Regions from separate parts of the Bradyrhizobium sp. USDA 3650 genome, predicted to be linked through region 2. Evidence: riboswitches for the same ligand, from Rfam matches in the RefSeq annotation. Region 2 holds a riboswitch; each other region holds the start of a gene.
The links. Region 2 has a riboswitch for cobalamin ahead of ACVIN2_RS07035 (DUF1636 family protein). Riboswitches for the same ligand answer to the same signal wherever they lie in the genome.
Positions count from the first base shown of each region.

Region 1: another riboswitch for cobalamin. It lies ahead of metE (5-methyltetrahydropteroyltriglutamate--homocysteine S-methyltransferase); the one in region 2 lies ahead of ACVIN2_RS07035 (DUF1636 family protein).
Region 3: another riboswitch for cobalamin. It lies ahead of ACVIN2_RS33410 (TonB-dependent receptor); the one in region 2 lies ahead of ACVIN2_RS07035 (DUF1636 family protein).
Region 4: another riboswitch for cobalamin. It lies ahead of ACVIN2_RS07845 (TonB-dependent receptor); the one in region 2 lies ahead of ACVIN2_RS07035 (DUF1636 family protein).

Region 1 covers NZ_JBSRZG010000001.1:3,378,513-3,382,031, reverse strand. The annotation lists gene ACVIN2_RS15740 (EAL domain-containing response regulator) at 1-485, shown strand, start outside; partial or broken gene ACVIN2_RS15735 (4Fe-4S binding protein) at 1,062-1,266, shown strand; cobalamin riboswitch at 2,049-2,248, shown strand; gene metE (5-methyltetrahydropteroyltriglutamate--homocysteine S-methyltransferase) at 2,348-3,519, shown strand, end outside.
Region 2 covers NZ_JBSRZG010000001.1:1,433,785-1,437,303, forward strand. The annotation lists partial or broken gene cobN (cobaltochelatase subunit CobN) at 1-607, opposite strand, end outside; gene cobW (cobalamin biosynthesis protein CobW) at 607-1,656, opposite strand; gene ACVIN2_RS07035 (DUF1636 family protein) at 1,653-2,036, opposite strand; cobalamin riboswitch at 2,132-2,349, opposite strand; gene cobO (cob(I)yrinic acid a,c-diamide adenosyltransferase) at 2,390-3,025, shown strand; partial or broken gene ACVIN2_RS07045 (cobyric acid synthase) at 3,036-3,519, shown strand, end outside.
Region 3 covers NZ_JBSRZG010000001.1:7,108,462-7,111,980, forward strand. The annotation lists gene ACVIN2_RS33405 (PAS domain S-box protein) at 1-705, shown strand, start outside; cobalamin riboswitch at 987-1,191, shown strand; gene ACVIN2_RS33410 (TonB-dependent receptor) at 1,459-3,519, shown strand, end outside.
Region 4 covers NZ_JBSRZG010000001.1:1,626,856-1,630,374, forward strand. The annotation lists gene ACVIN2_RS07840 (Cj0069 family protein) at 171-1,232, shown strand; cobalamin riboswitch at 1,317-1,525, shown strand; gene ACVIN2_RS07845 (TonB-dependent receptor) at 1,651-3,519, shown strand, end outside.

The DNA of each region.
Region 1 (3,519 bases), 1.9 Mb from region 2:
CATTCCTGATTGACCCGCAGGCGGTACGCGATCTCTGTCGGCGCATGCCGTCGCACGCCGCTTTCGGCGGTTTGACGATTGAAATCGAGAGCGTGGAAGCGATCCAGAACCTAGATCTCCTGGTCGAGGTTGCGCGTGAGGTTCGCTTTCACAACATTGGCCTTGCAATCGACAATGTCGGTGCCAATTGGCCGCAGCTGATGGGGATGACAAAATTCCCGTTCATGAAATTGAAAGTGGATCGTCAGTTCGTCGGCGGCTGCGCGAATGGGCCCCTCAAGCGAACGGTGTGCCGCCATATCGTCGATCTAGCCAAAGAGTACAATGTGCGCACCGTCGCCGAAGGTGTGGAGAGCCAGGCTGACCTAATCGCTGTGGCCGAACTCGGCTTCGACCTTGCGCAGGGCCATCTGTTCGGAAAAGCCATGCCACTGAAGCAATTTGCACAGTCATCTTTCAACCCTGCTCCAGCTCGTCTAAAATAGTTGCGAGTGGCTGAGTGCGGCCAAGCGACGCTCACGAGCACCGCCATGCCTACTCGGCACCAGGCATGAGGCTGAGTGCAATTCGGTCTGCAGGGCCAGTGTCGGTCGTCCCGCCGCCACTTCATTTCCCTCCGAAGCTTGTTATACCACAAGCCCGTTTTGGCAAGCCTCCAGCGAGTCCTCCGCGCAGCTAGCGTTGCAGCCATGAGCGAGGCTTGCACAAACCTCCAGTCGGGGTGTGTGACCGGAGGTTTGCCGAGATCCAACGTAGACCTGCGTCCGTTGGCGGTTTTTTGTCGCCGCCGGTTGAGGAAGCGTCAGCCTCGCTTGCCCCGCGCTGACGTGCCAAACAAACCGACGGACGCTTCCAGCGTCAAGTCGCCACTGACTCTCGCAAGAGGGCCCGAGGGCTCGTAGCCTGAAATTGAAGCGACCTGTTGCTGTCGCAGATGCAACATGGTCTCAGACCCGGGACAGCCGAATTGGGCAAATTGCCCAACATTGAGCGCGTCTGCGTTTGGCACGGCATTTGAAAGGGATCGCCCATGGCATCGCTCGCCTAAGGAGTCGGAAGGCATGGCTTACAAGATCGTCGCTTCGCAATGCACCGTTTGTGGCGCATGTGAGTTCGAGTGTCCCAACGCGGCGATCAGTCTGAAGCGCGACATTTACGTTATCGATGCCAAAAAATGTACGGAGTGCGAGGGCCCATTGCGACACGCCGCAATGCGCGGTGGTCTGTCCGGTCCCTGACACCTGTGTCCCGTCCAAGACAGGATAGGCAGCCCGCGACCAAAAGGCCTCATCGCTCGATTTCGCGAACGAAGTTGTAGATGTGGGACCTTGAGGAGACCACGACCGCATGGGGCGCATCGAGTTCGATTAACATCGTTATGAGCTTAAGACGCTGAGCGACTCCGAGGAACCCCTCAAAGGGCTCTGTCGGAGGACACCGTCGAAATTGTCACGAACAAGGACAAGGCCCTCGATGCTCAGTGGCCGCGTTAAGGCCTATCATCGCTGGCCGCGAGTCGAGGCGAGGCAGACCGGCGTCGAGCGGCCACGGACGCATCGAAGCCGGCGCAAAAGTCGCTCAGCACGTGAACACCTATTGCACCGAGAAGATCATCTTGGCCAACCTCACGGAGGCGGACGACCTCGTGCCTGGTCGGGCCGCCGAACACCAAGGAGCCGACCTGATCATCCGTGCGGTCCTGGAGCAATCCGGCTTTCGAAATGTCTAGGGAGCCTCGTGGGCTGTGACCAAACGGATGCCGGCCGAGATGATCGCACCTTCCTGACGCGCTGGTTCGAAAAGCTGCTGACGGAAAAGGTCGCCTCCTCGCGATCACACAGATACCGAAAGCGGCCCGGGTTCGTTCCGGTCGTGGAGCTCAACCCTTACGCGAGCAAGGAGCGAATGCATTTCACAGCGGAGCCTCCACAGATCCGGGCGTGTTCACCAGGCCGCGAGCAAGACCGTCGTGCCCGCCTAGTGCGCTCGTAATCGCTTGGGCAATATCGCAACGAGAATCGGTAGGTTGACGCATCGATCCTCGTGCGCATAATTCAAGCCGTCGCGGTCTCCGGATTTCGTTTGATCTGGAGCTAAGAGGGAAGCCGGTGCAATGCCGGCGCTGCCCCCGCAACTGTAAGCGGCGAGCCGCTGTCCAACGAAGTCACTGAAGCCATGCGGCTTCGGGAAGGCCGGACAGCAGCGACGACCCGTGAGCCAGGAGACCTGCCTCGACAAGATATCGTCCACGGGCGGGGCGTCCCGGTGTGCGCCAAGCAGTTGTCGCTCACGCGATGTTCGCTGTCTGCGTCCGCCATGGCCTTTGCCCCAACAAGGGGTCTAAGCTATGTCAATCCTTTCGCTTCCCGTTGCCACACTGGGGACGTCACGCATCGGCCCACGACGCGAACTCAAATTCGCGCTCGAGAGCTACTGGGCGGGAAAATCCAGCGAAGCCGAGCTCCTCGAGGCGGGGAGTGGACTTCGTGCCGCTAATTGGGCACGGCAGAAATCCCGCGGTGCGACCGTCATTCCTTCGAATGACTTCTCGCTCTACGACCATGTGCTCGATACCAGCCTAATGGTCGGCGCCATTCCCGACGTTTACGGCTGGAACGAAGGTCCTGTGTCGCTCAAAACCTACTTCACCATGGCGCGTGGCGCTCAAGACGGTGGTCACGCTCAGCATGGGCCCGGCGTAGCCGCACAGGAGATGACGAAGTGGTTCGATACGAACTACCACTACATGGTGCCGGAATTTCACCAGGATCAGATCTTTAAGTATGCCTCTCGGAAGCCGATCGAGGAATATGAGGAGGCAAGAAGCCTCGGCTATCAGACGCGGCCCGTCCTAGTGGGCCCAGTCACTTTCCTGAAGCTCGGCAAAAGCGTAAATCCCGCCTTCAATCCGCTGTCGCTGCTTGATCGACTCCTCCCCGTCTATGTCGATGTTCTCCGCGAACTAGCCTCGCGCGGCGCTGAATGGGTTCAGCTCGACGAGCCATGCCTAGTGATGGACGTCGACGAAGCATCTCGGGCCGCTGTCCGCCGGGCCTATGCTCATTTCGCTAAGGCCGTGCCGGCCCTTAAAATCATGCTGGCCACATACTTCGGGGGTGTCGGCGACAATCTTGAAACAGTATTGGCCTTGCCCGTTGCCGGGGTTCATGTCGACCTGGTTCGTGCACCTGACCAGTTGGACGCGATTGTCGCCAGAGCAGGTAGAGATCTCGTGGTCTCGCTCGGTGTCGTTGATGGTCGCAACGTGTGGCGCTCTAATCTGCCGGCGCTACTCGACCAACTTGCTCCTATGGTCAAAAAACTGGGCAGGGACCGTGTTCAGATTGCCCCCTCCTGCTCGCTGCTACATGTTCCGACCGACATTGAACTAGAGATCGATCTCGATCCCAATCTGAAGACGTGGTTGGCGTTCTCAGTGCAGAAGATCAAGGAACTTTCGATATTGGGCAAAGCGCTGGCTGGCTATGCTGCCGACGTGGCCGATGAACTCACGCTCTC
Region 2 (3,519 bases):
GATCACGAGCGCGCGCCGCCTGCCCTCACCCAACGCCGGCGCGGCAATGACACCGCGCGCGGGATCGTAAAAGCCCATCTCGGGCACGGTCATCTCGCCGATAACAGGTCCCGCATAGAGGCCCGAAGCCAACGCAAGCTGCGCGATCGCGGCTTGCGATGCGACAGGGCGCGCCGGTGTCGCAGAGCACCTTGAGCCGCCGCAGCGTCGAGACCGGCAGGGTCGAATATGCATCCAGCCGCGTATCGTCGCGGCCGTCGGCCGGCAGCACGGCCAGCACGATGCCGCGCTCCTTCGCCAGTTGCTGCAGGGCCGCGAGCCCATACGACCAATAGGACTCACCCCCGATCAGACGCACGAGGATGCCGCGCGCCTGCGCCAGCGTGCGCTCGATATAGGTGTCGACCGAGAGCGGATGACGGAGTTCTGCGAGATTGACGAGCCGTAGCGACGGCAGGCTGTCGCGGCCACGGCGCCAGCCGGCCGCGAACGCGGCAAGATCGGAATCTGAATACGAGAGCACCACGAGATCGGCCGGATCCTGGCCGATGTCCCTTGGTATCGCGGTCTCCTCGAGACCGCGGCTCTCGCGGAAGACTACGTGCATTAGATACCAGATCCTGAAAGACCAAGTCCCGCCTTGATCGCGGCTTCATCAATGTTTCCGTGCTCGCCGATCACGACGAGCTTTGACCGCCTCGCACCCGCGCCCCAGGGCTTGTCGAACTGGTGCCGCACGCGCTCGCCGACCGCTTGCAGCAAGAGGCGCATCGGCTTGCCCTCCACCGCGATGTAACCCTTGACGCGCAGCACGTTCTGCTCGCGCGCCAGCCGCTGAACGGATGCGACCAGCACGTCGATGTCGGTGACCTCAGGAAGATCGATCACGACGGACGCAAAATCGTCGTGCTCATGATCCTCCTCGCCGTCGTGATGCGAGGGCCGCGCGGCGAGATCATTCTCGGCGGCAGCGCCGAGGTCGAGGATGACACGCGCGTCGATCGCGCCGTCGGTGATCGCCAGCATCGGCACGCGGCGCGACATCTCGGCGGTGATCGCCGCCTTGGCTGTCTCGAGCCCTGCCGCGCCCGCAAGATCCGCCTTGGTCAGCAGCACGATGTCGGCGCAGGCGATCTGGTCCTCAAACACTTCCGACAGCGGCGTCTCATGGTCGAGATTGCCGTCCGCCGCGCGCTGCGCTTCGACGGCAATTGGGTCGGGCGCGAAACGGCCGGCAGCAACAGCTTCGGCGTCGGCGAGCGCGATCACGCCGTCGACCGTGATGCGCGAACGGATCTCCGGCCAGTCGAACGCCTTCAGCAGCGGTTTGGGCAGAGCCAGGCCCGAGGTCTCGATCAGGATATGATCGGGCCGCACCGGCCGCGACAGCAGCTTCTCCATGGTCGGAATGAAATCGTCGGCGACAGTGCAGCAGATGCAGCCATTGGCGAGCTCGATGATGTTCTCTTCCGGGCAATTCGCATCGGCGCAGGATTTCAGAATCTCGCCATCGACGCCTTCGCTGCCGAACTCGTTGACGAGCACCGCGAGCTTCTTGCCGTTGGCGTTGGCGAGCAGATGCTGGATCAGCGTGGTCTTGCCGGAGCCGAGAAAGCCCGTGACGACCGTGACCGGGACTTTTGCGAGCGAATTCATTCGGCAGCCTCCGGCACGACGGCCAAGGGGAGAATGGGGGGAATGCGGGCAAGCGATTGCTTGCGGAAGATCTCCGGGCGGCTGCGCCAGGGCACGAGGCCGTCGGGCGCGGCCGCATAGGCCGCGGCGCCCGCGACCACGTCGCTCGCATGCGCATCCGAGAGGCGACCATAGACATAGGACCAGCGGCCGGGCGCGCTGAGCGCGACCGAGCAACCCTGGTTGCATGCAGACAGGCATTCGACGGGAACCACGCTGACGCCCTCGGGCACGCCGGCCTCGAGGATCGCACCATGCAGGCGCTTGCCGGGCGTCGTCTCGCCCTCGCCAAGCGTCTCGCCGGCGCGGCAGGTGATGCAGACATGAAGTGTGACGGTCATCGCTTCTTCCAGAATAAACAGCGGGAAGCGAAGAGGCCCACGAACCGTTCTTGCGAAGGCCCGTTTCCCCGTCGCGGAACACCCCGTCCGCCGGTCCAAAATCGTCCGCGTTGGCAGGTCTCCCGGCTTCCGGAGCAGGGTTTCCCCTTCGATCCCCGCCTTCCCGATCTCATGGGGATCAGTGGCTTCGGGCATCTCTCCGGTCACGGTCGCGGGGGCGGCTGCATTTTGGAACCAAATCTTGCCGATTCGGACCCTATCGCATTCCCTCTTCGCCTGTCGTAGGACAGGAACCAACGTCGGGCCACCATTTGCCCCCGACCGCCTCTTGTCAAGCCGAAGGACCCCGTCCGATGACGTCAGAACCGGATACCCAGACGGCCGACGAAACCGACGCCCGTCACGCCTCGAAAATGGCGAAGAAGAAGGTCGCCCGCGACAAGATCATGGCGACCAAGAGCGGCGAAAAGGGCCTCATCATCGTCCACACCGGCGCCGGCAAGGGCAAGTCGTCCTCGGCCTTCGGCATGATCGTCCGCTGCGTCGCCCATGGCTTTCCCTGTGCGGTCGTGCAGTTCATCAAGGGCGCCTGGGATACCGGCGAGCGCCGCATGCTCACCGGCCATTTCGGCGACCTCTGCCAATTCCACGCCATGGGCGAAGGCTTTACCTGGGAGACGCAGGACCGCGCCCGCGACATCGCGGCCGCCCGCGCCGGCTGGGAGAAGGCCAAGGAGCTGATCCTCGACCAGAATCTCCGCATGGTCGTGCTCGACGAGATCAACATCGCGCTGCGCTACGACTATCTCGACATCGCGGAGGTTGTCGATTTCCTGGCGACCTCGAAGCCGCCGATGACGCATGTCGTGCTTACCGGGCGCAACGCCAAGGACGAGCTGATCGAGATCGCCGATCTCGTCACCGAGATGACGCTGGTCAAGCATCCCTTCCGCTCCGGCATCAAGGCGCAAGCCGGCGTCGAGTTCTAAGAAACTCGCGATGGCGCGCGCATTGATGATCCAGGGGGCCGGCTCGGACGTGGGCAAGTCGCTCATCGTCGCCGGCCTCGCGCGCGCCTTTGTGCGACGCGGCCTGCGCGTGCTCCCGTTCAAGCCGCAGAACATGTCGAACAATGCGGCCGTCACGGTCGACGGCGGCGAGATCGGCCGCGCCCAGGCGCTCCAGGCGCTCGCCGCTGGCGTCGAGCCGCACACCGACATGAACCCGGTGCTGCTCAAGCCCGAGACCGATGTCGGCGCGCAGGTGATCGTGCAGGGAAAACGCATCGCGACCGCGCGTGCGCGTGAATATGCGGCGATGAAGCCGTCATTGATGGGCGCCGTGCTGGAGAGCTTCGAGCGGCTGAAGGCGCGCGCCGATCTCGTGCTGGTGGAAGGCGCCGGCAGCCCGGCCGAGGTGAACCTGCGCAAGGCCGACATCGCCAATATGGGCTTTGCGCGCAAGGCCGACGTGCCGGTCGTGC
Region 3 (3,519 bases), 5.7 Mb from region 2:
GCCAACATCTCCGCCGACGATGACTACTGCCGGCTCAATCCTGAACTGGCGCCCGGTCAGTACGTCGCCATTTGCGTGACTGACACCGGTGGCGGGATGTCGCGCGATGTTCTCAGTCACGCCTTCGAGCCGTTCTTTACCACCAAGGAGCCGGGTCACGGCACCGGCCTTGGCTTGAGCCAGGTCTATGGCTTCGTCAAACAATCCGGAGGGCACGCAAAAATCTACAGCGAGGTGGGGCAAGGCACGACGATCAAGCTGTATTTCCCGCGCTTCACCGGCAGTGCCCGACACGAGGAAGTGGCACCTGAGGAGCTCGCTGAGGGTGAGATATTCGAGACCATTCTCGTCGTCGAGGATGATGAAGATCTGCGCGTCTATATTTCTGACGTCCTGCGCGATCTCAACTACCGCGTTCTCTCGGCCCGCAGCGCCCAAGCCGCCCTGACCATTCTCCTGCAGGACCAGTCGAAGGTCGATCTTCTTCTCACGGACGTGGTCATGCCCGGGATCAATGGTCGCGAACTCGGCCGGCGCGCGCTTCAAATTAGACCGCGACTGAAGATACTGTACATGACCGGGTACTCGCGCAATGCCGTCGTCCATCAGGGGAGGCTTGATGAAGGCGTAAACCTGCTGGAGAAGCCGATCTCGCAAGCGAAACTAGCGCTGAAGGTGCGAGAGATTCTCGACCAGCTGACCTAAGGTCAGACAGCGGTAGCATCCTGCGACCGCCGGCGCCGGCGACTACCACTCTTCCAACGCCCGCTCGTGATCCTTAGGCGAAGAGCGCCTCAGGCGTCTTGATGTCCGCTGTCTCTGGTAAAAACGGGCGCGTGGCTGAATTTGCCGCGCCGGGGTCTTTGACCCCGCAGGCTGACGTCAAGTCCCGGGAGACTGGCGGGCGCAGCAGCCACACCCTGCGACCATCGCTGGGCGAGCTGGCTAAAAATCCCTCCCGGTTGTTGACGGGACGATCACCAGATGCCACTTTCGTGATCGGTAGTGTCCGCAAGGACTCATCAAGGGAATGCGGTGCGTCCGTCTCGGCGGACCATTCCGCGGCTGCCCCCGCAACTGTAAGCGGATAGCCGACGACCAGGAAAACCACTGGAGCCAATCGGTCTCTGGGAAGGTGGTCGAAGGCGATAACCCGCGAGCCAGGAAACCTGCTGCCAGCCATAAGTCACGCGCGAACGCATTGGGCGGGGTGCCTCGATGTCGGACAACTAGCCGGTGCATCTGCCGCTTGGGGCGAAGGCAGGTGACTAAGGCAACCGCGGTGACGGTTTGTTTGCGTCGCCGCAGAGCGTTCTTGTGCAACATCTTCGTTTCGGCAGGGGCATTGCGCCGGCATTCTCGCTTGACGATAGTGGCATCTCTCAGAGCCTCACACGCAGCATCCAGCGCACGAGGGCTGCCTTGCTGGTCTTGCTGCTCTCTACGTCGCTGTGCCCCATGGCAAGGGCGCAGACCGCCGCCCGGGATACCTCCCGAGAGGTGGAGCCCGTGATCGTCTCACCACCTGCTGCGAGGCGGGCTCCCGCCGTCAGCCCGGGCGCTCAAAAACCACGGGCGGCCCGCCGCGCCCCGGGGCGCAATCTGTCCGCTTCGGTGGTCGCCGTCCGGGGGACCCAGCCATTGAGCGGCCCGATACAGACACCGCTGAACACGGCCGCGGTGAGCGACGTCGGCTCGCGGCTAGGAATCACGGCACGGGAAATGCCCGCGACCGTCGAGGTCATCGACCAGCGTATCATCCAGGAACTTGGCATCCGGACGACCACTGACGTCGCCAAGGCGGCGGCCGGCGTGACCGGCGGCGACGCTCCGGGTGCACCCGCTATCTTCTCAATGCGCGGTTTTTCCGGGGACCAGATCAGCACTCTGTACAACGGCATCCAGATCGGGCCATCGACCATGACCGGCCGCCCCATGGATGTCGCCGGATTGCAGCAGGTGGAGATCATCAAGGGGCCGGATTCACTCGTTTCCGGCTTAGGGGCGACCGGCGGCGCGATCAATTACGTCACGAAGGCGCCGCACACCGGGCCTGTCATCAACGACGCCTTCACCTCCTACGATTCCTTCAACGGTTATCGCGCCGGCTATGGCTCGGGCGGCAGCACGCTGATTGACGGCCTCGATTACCGCTTCGACATCAGTCATTTCAACAACAAGGGATTTATCGACGACACTTATTCGAAGCTCAGCAATGTCTCGGGCCAGCTGAACTATCGCGTCAACGACAGCCTGAAGGTCTGGGGCGCGGCCGAGTACAGGCAGGACAAGGACCGCTTCTATTGGGGCACGCCTCTGGTGCCGGCCAATGCGCCGGGCATTGTCCCGACATCAGGCGTCGTCTCGGGCCAGTGGAGCAACTACTACCTCGGCGGCGGCACGCCGGTCCCGGTGACGGTCGATGCGCGCACGCTGACGACGAACTACAACGTGCTCGACAATCGCAGCGGGGCAAACGAGCTGTGGCTGCGAAGCGGCTTTCAATGGGACATCACCAACAACATCTCCCTCAAGAGCCAGGTCTACGGCTATGACGCCCACCGCCACTGGTTCAATAACGAGATCACCTCATTCGACCAGACCGTAGGCAATTTCGCGGGCGCGCAGAGCATCTATCGCGAGCGCCTGGCGCTCGATCACGCGCAGCGGCTCTACGGCAACATCACAGACCTTACCGTCAATTCCAATCTGGCCGGCATCGACAACCGTTTCGTCGCCACCGTGACTGCGAGCAGCTCGCAGTTCAACGTCTCGCAGGACACGCTGTTCTCATCGGACTACGTCGATCTCCTCAATCCGGATCGCGGCCTCTATGGCCCGCGCAGCGACGAGAAGATCTACACGCACCTCGACACGACCTCCCTGGCGTTTGAGGACCGGCTCAAACTGACCTCGACCTTCGCCCTGATGGGCGGCATCCGGTTCGAGGACATCAAGCTGGACCGCACGCGGTTTGATCCCGGTGGAGTGCTTGAATCCGCTAAGGGCTATCCCTTTTCGACGACGTTCAATCCCGTGACCGGCCGCATCGGCTACACCTGGGACGTCGCCCCTGGCGTGATGCTGTACAGCCAGTACGCGACCGCGGCAGACCCGACGGTGGCCAACATTTTCATCCTGGCGCCGTCGGTGCCGCTGCTCCTGACGACATCGCGGACCTATGAGACCGGGGTAAAGCTACAATCGGCCGACAAGCGCGCGGAGGCCACATTCTCGGCCTACGATATCGAGCGCAAGAACGTCTATGTCCCCGAGAGCGGCATCGTGTTCAACGTCGCCGGCAAGATCGAATCAAAGGGAATTGAGATCGCCGCGGCGATCAACCCGGTCGCCGGTCTGAAACTGTGGGGCAATGTCGCCTTCGTGCAGTCGCGCTTCATCGATTTCAGCTATGTCGATGGCAACGGCGTGTTCCAGTCGTATTCGGGCAAGACGCCGCCCAACGTGCCGAACTTCGTTGCCAATGCCGGCGCGTCGTATCGCTTTGAAACGACACTG
Region 4 (3,519 bases), 190 kb from region 2:
CGAACAGGGTCACGCTATCTGCCTTGGTTCACAGGCTCCGCATAACGGCGCCGGCCACGTCTTGAAAATCGCGGACGACCTCGTTAGTCTCCGTTGCGTGGGGACAAAGCAGACTCCCCGTGAGGCCTCGGTCCAAGCTCTGCGCAGCACGCCATTCGTGGAGCTTGCGCATGGACACCGAACGACACCCTTCTCACCAACACACCGTCGCCATCCTCTCGCGAGGCGACGCTGCCGCGCGGCGGGATGCGACGGCGCAAAACAGCCGCTTCGTCCGCGTCTTCGGAGCACTCGCGGCGGTCGGCATCGAAGCCCGGCCGGCGATCTACGACGAAAGCCTCGCCGAAGAGGTCCGCGAGCAGTTGCTCGCGGTGGACGGCGTGCTCGTCTGGGTCGATCCGATCCACCAGGGCAAGACGCGGGTTGAGCTTGATCCCCTGCTTCGCGACGTAGCGGCGCGGGGCGTGTGGGTCAGCGCTCATCCGGACGTCATTCTCAAGATGGGCACCAAGGAGGTACTCTATCGTACCCGCTCGATGGGGTGGGGATGCGACACGGCTTTATATCAAACCGCCGAGGCCATGCGCGCCGAGTTGCCGACACGGCTCGCCACCGGTCCGCGCGTGATCAAGCGCAACCGCGGTAACGGCGGCCAAGGCGTGTGGAAGGTCGAGAGCCTGCCGAATTCCCCGATGATAAAGGTGCTGGACGCGACCAAGGATGTCTCCGAGGAACTGACGTTGGAGAGTTTTCTCGGTCGCTGCACGGAATATTTCGAGAACGGCAGCGTGGTCGATCAGCCATTCCAGCCTCGCTTGAGCGAAGGCGTGGTGCGCTGCTATATGGCGGGCGATCGCTGTGCCGGCTTCGGCTCTCACAAAGTCAAAGCCCTGGTTGACTCGCCGGATGCCCGTTCCGAGGCCGGACCGCGGCTCTATACCTCGAACGCAGACTCGCGCTTCCAGCGGCTGCGTCGCTTGATGGAAGACGAGTGGACCCCGGGAATGATGAAGACGCTGGACATCGACGCAGGCTCGCTTCCGGTCATCTGGGACGCGGACTTCCTGTACGGTCCGAAAGACGCGGCCGGTGCCGACACCTACGTCCTGTGCGAGATCAACGCGAGTTCATGCTTCGCGATCCCCGAGGAGGCCCCGGCGGCGATCGCAAGGACGGTGAAGCAGCGGCTCTCGCAAACGCAACCGGCTGGATCGGCGGACAGGAGGCCCTAAGCAAGAATGCCGCGGCATCTCGTGCTGCGGCACTCCGCCAGAGGCGCCGGTCATACGCGGATGTTGACGCGCTCATCGCCAAATGCCAGTTTCCCGCGCGGTAGTGTCCGCAAGGACTCTCCAAGGGAATGCGGTGCGTCCACCTCGAGTGGGCAATTCCGCGGCTGCCCCCGCAACTGTAGGCGGATAGCCGACGACCAAACGAACCACTGGAGCCCCGCTTGGGCCTCTGGGAAGGTGGTCGAAGGCGATGACCCGCGAGCCAGGAAACCTGCTACCAGCCATGGTCACGCGCGAACGCATTGGGCGGGGTGCCCTGATGTCGGAAGAGTAGCCGGTGCATCTGCCGCTAGGGGCGAAGGCAGACTGCTAAGGCAACCGCGGTGACGGTTAGTTTGCGTCGCCGCAGAGCGTTGTCGTGCAAAATCTTTATTTCGGTCCGGGCGTTGCGCCGGAACATTCGCGTGTCCTTATCCAGATCTCTCAGGGAAGAGCCGGCAATTTTCGGCGCGCCACACCTGCCCTGCTCGCCTTGCTGCTCTCGACATCCCTGTCCTCCATGGCGATGGCGCAGACCGCGGTCCGCGACAACGCCTCCCGCGAGGTCGGCCCGGTGATCGTCACCCCGCCCACTCCAAGACCGGCCGTAACCGTCAGCCCCGGCGCTCAGAGATCGCGCACGGCCCGGCGCAACGTAGGGCGTAATCGCGCCGCTCCGGTGGTTGCCAACCCAACAACCCAGCCTCCGAGCTATCAGGTGCAGACGCCGTTGAACACGGCCGCCGTCACCGATGTCGGCTCCCGGCTCGGAATCACGGCACGGGAAACGCCAGCGACCGTCGAGGTCATTGACCAGCAGACCATGCAGGATCAGGGCATCAGGACCACTACCGATGTCGCCAAGGCCGCGGTCGGCGTCACCGGCGGCGATGCGCCGGGCGCGCCCGCAATCTTCTCCATGCGCGGCTTTAGCGGCGACCAGCTCACCACCCTCTACAACGGCATCCCGATCGGGCCGTCGACCATGACGGGCCGGCCCATGGATACCGCCAATCTGCAGCAGGTCGAGATCATCAAGGGCCCCAACTCCCTGGTATCGGGACTCGGATCCACCGGCGGTGCGATCAACTACGTCACCAAGGCGCCGCACACCGGGCCCATTATCAACGAGGCCTTCACCTCCTACGATTCCTTCAACGGCTATCGCGCCGGCTACGGTTCCGGCGGCAGCACGCTGGTCAATGGCCTCGACTACCGTTTCGACATCAGCCATTCCAACGACAAGAGCTTCATCGACGACACCTATTCGAAGCTCAGCAACGTCTCGGGCCAGTTGAACTACCGCGTCAACGACAGCCTGAAGATCTGGGGCGCCGCCGAATACAAGCAGGACAAGGACCGATTCTATTGGGGAACGCCGCTGGTGCCGGCGAACGCGCCCGGCGTCGTGCCGACGTCAGGCATCGTCTCGGGCCAGTGGACCAATTACTACCTCAACGGCCATGCCGGGGCGCTCAATCCCGTTACCATCGACGCGCGCACGCTGACGACAAGCTACAACGTGCTCGACAATCACAGCGGGGCCAACGAGCTCTGGCTGCGCAGCGGCTTCCAGTGGGACATCACCAACAACATCTCGCTGCGCAGCCAGGTCTACGGCTACGACGCGCATCGGCACTGGTTCAACAACGAGATCAGCTCGTTCGACGATTCCGGGCCGAACAACGTCTATCGCGAGCGGCTGGCGCTGGACCACGCGCAACGGCTCTATGGCAACATCACCGACCTCACCGTCAATTCCAACCTCGGTGGAATGGACAACCGCTTCGTCGCTACGGTTGCGGCAAGCAGCTCGCAATTCAACGTCTCGCAGGATACAAAGTTCTTCTCCGACACGGTCGAGCTGATCAATCCGGACCGCGGGCTTTACGGCCCGCGCAGCGACGAGAAGATCTACACCCATCTCGACACCACGGCGCTGTCGTTCGAGGACCGGCTCAAGCTGACCTCGACCTTCGCGCTGATCGGCGGCATCCGGTTCGAGGATATCGAACTATCGCGCACGCGCTTCAATCCCGACGGCTCGCTAGCGTCCGGAAAAGGCTATCCGTTCTCGACCAAGTTCAATCCGGTCACCGGGCGCATCGGCTACACCTGGGACATCGCGCCCGGGGTGATGCTGTACAGCCAATATGCGACGGCGGCGGACCCGACGGTGGCCAACATCTTCATCCTCGCGCCAAAGGTGCCGCTGCTGCTGACGACGTCGCGGACCTACGAGACCGGC